2 regions of the Sinanaerobacter sp. ZZT-01 genome follow, and region 1 is predicted to be linked to the other one. Evidence: riboswitches for the same ligand, from Rfam matches in the RefSeq annotation. Region 1 holds a riboswitch; the other holds the start of a gene.
What was found. A riboswitch is a leader RNA that binds a small molecule or an ion and turns the genes downstream of it on or off. The one in region 1 is predicted to bind cyclic di-GMP.
Positions count from the first base shown of each region.

Region 2: another riboswitch for cyclic di-GMP. It lies ahead of U5921_RS02400 (sigma-70 family RNA polymerase sigma factor); the one in region 1 lies ahead of U5921_RS01770 (RNA polymerase subunit sigma-24).

Region 1 is NZ_CP141728.1:356,434-358,628, reverse strand. It holds gene U5921_RS01775 (S-layer homology domain-containing protein) at 1-981, shown strand, start outside; cyclic di-GMP riboswitch class I at 1,004-1,091, shown strand; gene U5921_RS01770 (RNA polymerase subunit sigma-24) at 1,436-1,930, shown strand.
Region 2 is NZ_CP141728.1:499,191-501,385, forward strand. It holds gene U5921_RS02400 (sigma-70 family RNA polymerase sigma factor) at 555-1,004, opposite strand; cyclic di-GMP riboswitch class I at 1,423-1,512, opposite strand; gene asd (aspartate-semialdehyde dehydrogenase) at 1,530-2,195, opposite strand, start outside.

The DNA of each region.
Region 1 (2,195 bases):
ACAACTACCCACTTCTCGCAGTATGGTATCGGCTACACTGCACCGACAGCAAAATTTACAGATACCAGTACCCATTGGGCAAAGGAATCCATTGACTATGTGGTGGGCAGAGGGCTGATGTCCGGAAATTCGGAAACAACATTTTCACCAAATTCCGCTATGGCGCGGGGAATGTTGGTAACAGCCCTTGGCAGACTAGCAGGAGTGGATACAAAAGCCTATACAAAGAACAGCTTCACAGATGTAAAAGCAGACAGCGCCTATCGTCCGTATATTGAGTGGGCGTACAGCAAGGGCATCATTCAGGGCATCGGAAACAGCCAGTTTGCTCCAGACAGGGCGATTACCCGTGAGGAAATTGCGGTAATCTTTGCAAACTATGCAAAGGCAACCGGCTATACGCTGCCAATCACCCGTGAAGCAAGCAACTACGCTGATGCTTCCGGTATTGGAAGTGCTTACAGAGACGCTGTAAAAGCCATGCAGCAGGCAGGAATTATGATGGGCGGCAGTGACAATAAGTTTAATCCAAAGGGAAATGCCACCCGCGCCGAGGTTTCCTCCATGTTAGGTCGTTATATCAAGCTGACCATCAACCCTGCCACAGCGCAGGGCTGGGCGCAAAACGATGCCGGACAGTACCTGTACTACAAGGATGGCAAAGCTCTAACCGGCACACAGACCATCGACGGTGTGAAGTATTTTTTCAACACCGATGGTACGCTGAAAACCGGCTGGGTCAAGGATGGCGATAACTGGCGTTTTTATTCCGGTAAGACAATGTTAGTCGGCTTTTGGGATCTTGGTGCAAACGGAAACAATAAGACCTATTACTTTACTAAGGACGGTCTGATGATATCCGGTAAGTGGCTTGAGATTGACGGCAAATGGTACTATTTCTATACCGACGGCTCCCTTGCCAGAAGCACCAAAATCGACGGCTATGAGATTGATAAAAACGGAGTGAGAAAAACAAAGTAACCGACATTTCTAAGAAACAGAATTGAATTAAGGGCAAACCCATCAAAAGATGGGGACGCAAAGCCGAGGGTCTAAGGCGCACATTGTGCTATGATAGTCTGGCTGCAAAAAACTGCAAAGAGCCTGCTCTCTATTCTAAGGGCAGGCTCTTGTCATAAGCAGTTTTAGCTGAATTATTTGAAGTACAATCCCTTTTCGCTATGCGCCATAGCGAAAGGGGTAACCACATGAGCATTCCAAACTTCCATCCTTTTCGGGGTTGGAAATAAAGACGGCGCACGACAAATTCATATAGGCAAATACAAAAAGACAGCATTTTGCTTTTACAGGCAGAGTGCTGTCTTTTTGTATTTGACAAAGTTCCTGCGGATACGACATTTTTCAGCTTTTCACTGCCGTGGTCCTCCCTCCGATTTGTTTCGCATTTTAGCAAAACAGATCGGAGGAAAGGAATATGAAGAATTATAAAGATAGTGATTATGCACTGAATAAGTTCAGTGAGGGAATTGTGTACCGCTTTGCCGACCGTATCGTGGAAATTACATTGGAGGACTACCTTTCGGAGAATCCCGGCAAAACCGCAGAGGACTTTCTGGAACTGAAAGCCCTGTCAGATGAAATCTATCATCAGCAGGTGATAGATGAGAATCGGACAAGCCGTTTGAATGTCAGTATCAATGGCTTAGAGGATACGGAGGCGCTTGCTACGGCTTCTCTTGATGTAGAGCTGATACATAAAAAAGATACTGAAAAGGCCATAGAATCCGCCAGACAACTTCTTGACAGCGGTGGATTAACAGAAGTTCAGCGGCGGCGGTTCCTGTTGCATTTCTTTCAAGGGCTATCCTATCGGCAAATTGCAAGCTGCGAAGGAGTGCATTTTACTTCTGTACATGAAAGTATAAAAGCAGCTACGGCAAAGTTGCAAAGTTTTTTTGACATTGGGTAACCTAAACGGTAAACAGCGAATAATTGTTGTCTGTTGATACATGTTGCCCACTTCACCACGGTTTAAAAATGTCCTTATGATACCGTGGAGAAAGTCGAGGGGTTAAGGTCATTAGGAGGCTATGGTAGTCTAACTACAAAAATCACAAGAGCCTGATCTCAAAATAGAGAGCAGGTTCTTGCTGCATTTTACAAATATCTTTGATATCAGGCAGAGCTTTTGCTATGAACGATGGCCAAAAAGCACAGTGTGAGGACTTAATAGA
Region 2 (2,195 bases), 140 kb from region 1:
CCTCCTTTAAAGTTTGATTGATTTCATTTCACAGGAATGCGGCGGGGCAGAATTGTCCCGCCGCATGGTCTCTAAAATGAGATATTTTGCTTGTTCTTCATTTTGGTTCTACGCTTCTATTTGACACTACTTCCCGAAGCTAGGGCGGCAACAGCAACGACCTGCCGGTTAAGCGGGCCTCATAGGAATTTCACCTCTCCCAGGATCTCTGCGAGCCGTCCCCATTGCGATGTCTGTGGCTGGGCGGAAGTAGCGTTAGCACTGTCCATTTCATTGCGATACAGCTCACCACAAGCTGTTTTATGACCGGGCGTTCTCGCTCGTCACCTTCGATGCCATCGGTTCGACGGACGGATAAGGCGGTATATATACCACCTTATCCAATCCGCAGGCAGTTTTGGCGCGCCCGTCAAGGTCGCTGCCGCTTTTCACACGGCTGGACAGATCATGTATTGATGCTGCCGGATATGAAATTTTCAAGGAGCAAAAGGGAAAATAGAAAAACCCCCTCACTTACTTCCACGCCCAGTAAGGGGGTTTAGAACCAAAAACTTTTAAATTTTCATTATTTTTTTAATCTTGTCCAGAATTTTATGTTTTCGCTTGTTAACTCCTTTCTGCGAAATCCCAATTTGCTTCGCATAGGCTTCTTCGCTTTTTCCATTGAAAAACAGTTCTGTGATCAGTTCCTGTTCTTCTGGCGTGAGTAGTTTCAGGCTGGATAACATTTTTTCAATCAATACGGCCTTGATGGCGGCATCCTCCACGCTTTCTTCCTCTGATGCAAACTGTCGATTTTCATCAGTCAAACGCTCATAGGAATCCTCTCTGCTGGGAATCCATGTGGCAGATAGCCGAGTATAATCTATCTGATAGCGCTCCACTTTCAGATCGTACTGTTGGTATTCCATCTTACGGTCGCTTTTTTCAAGCACTTCAATGATCGATTCACTTACATCCGGATATTTTGCCCGGTAATTAATTCTCCTTTTATGTATAGCCATAGGCTTGTCCTCCATTTCATGATGTTTAAAATCAATGAATGAAGAACAAGCGGCGGGGAGCGGCAGTGTGGTTTTATCTTACTTACATTTAAGGTATCAGTTCGGTATCTGATTTTTGGAAAATTCCGTCGTTGTATCTGTTTTCTTGTCGAAAGAAAAAAGTCAGTACGTTGCTGTAAGCAAAATACTGACTTTATAGGTTTCCGGATATGAAATTGTGTGAATATCGGGTGCTGTGTCCGGAAAGAGTTGTCATGAGTTTGACCTCCCGAAACAAAAGGGACATGGGGTCATACAGTGTCCTCCTTTATTATGGAGAGCGGCAAAAGCCCTGTATCCCGATACACCAATATTCCGTCAAAAGCCGATAAAATGAGCAAGAGCCTGCCCAATAAAGAGGGCAGGCTCCTGCGCGGTTTTTGGCAGCCAGGCTATCATAGTACTTGAAAGCACCTTAGACCCTGTGGCTTTGCGCCCCCATCTTTCAATGGGTTTGCCCTAAATTGTATTCAAGTTATTTTTATCTCAATGCTTTCCAATGAGGCCTTTCATCGTAAGTAGTTCAGCACATAAAACAGAGCCCCCAGCTGCACCACGTAAGGTGTTATGGGAAAGTCCAACGAATTTCCAGTCGTATATACTATCTGGGCGGATTCTTCCAACGCTTATTCCCATACCATTTTCGTAGTTTACATCTAAATTAATTTGCGGTCGATTCTCGTCATAGAGGTATTGAATAAACTGTTTTGGTGCGCTGGGCAAATTCATGAGTTGCGGCTCACCCTTGAATTCCAAGAGCTTATTAATTAATTGCTCCTTTGTTGGTTTATTGCGAAATTTAAGAAATACTGCAGCAGTATGTCCATACAAAACAGGAACGCGAATACACTGACAAGTAATTCTCGGCTCCCTTGCTGGCACAATTAATCCGTTTTCAATACCGCCCCATATCCGCAAAGGCTCTTGTTCGCTTTTTTCTTCTTCACCTGGGATAAACGGATTTATATTCTCAATCATTTCAGGCCACGTATTAAAATTTTTACCCGCCCCGGAAATTGCCTGATATGTCGTCACCACCGCTTCAAATGGTTCAAATTCTCTCCATGCTGTTAATACAGGGGTATAACTTTGAATAGAGCAATTTGGTTTTACAACAATAAATCCCCGCTGTGTGCCTAGTCGCTCTCTCTG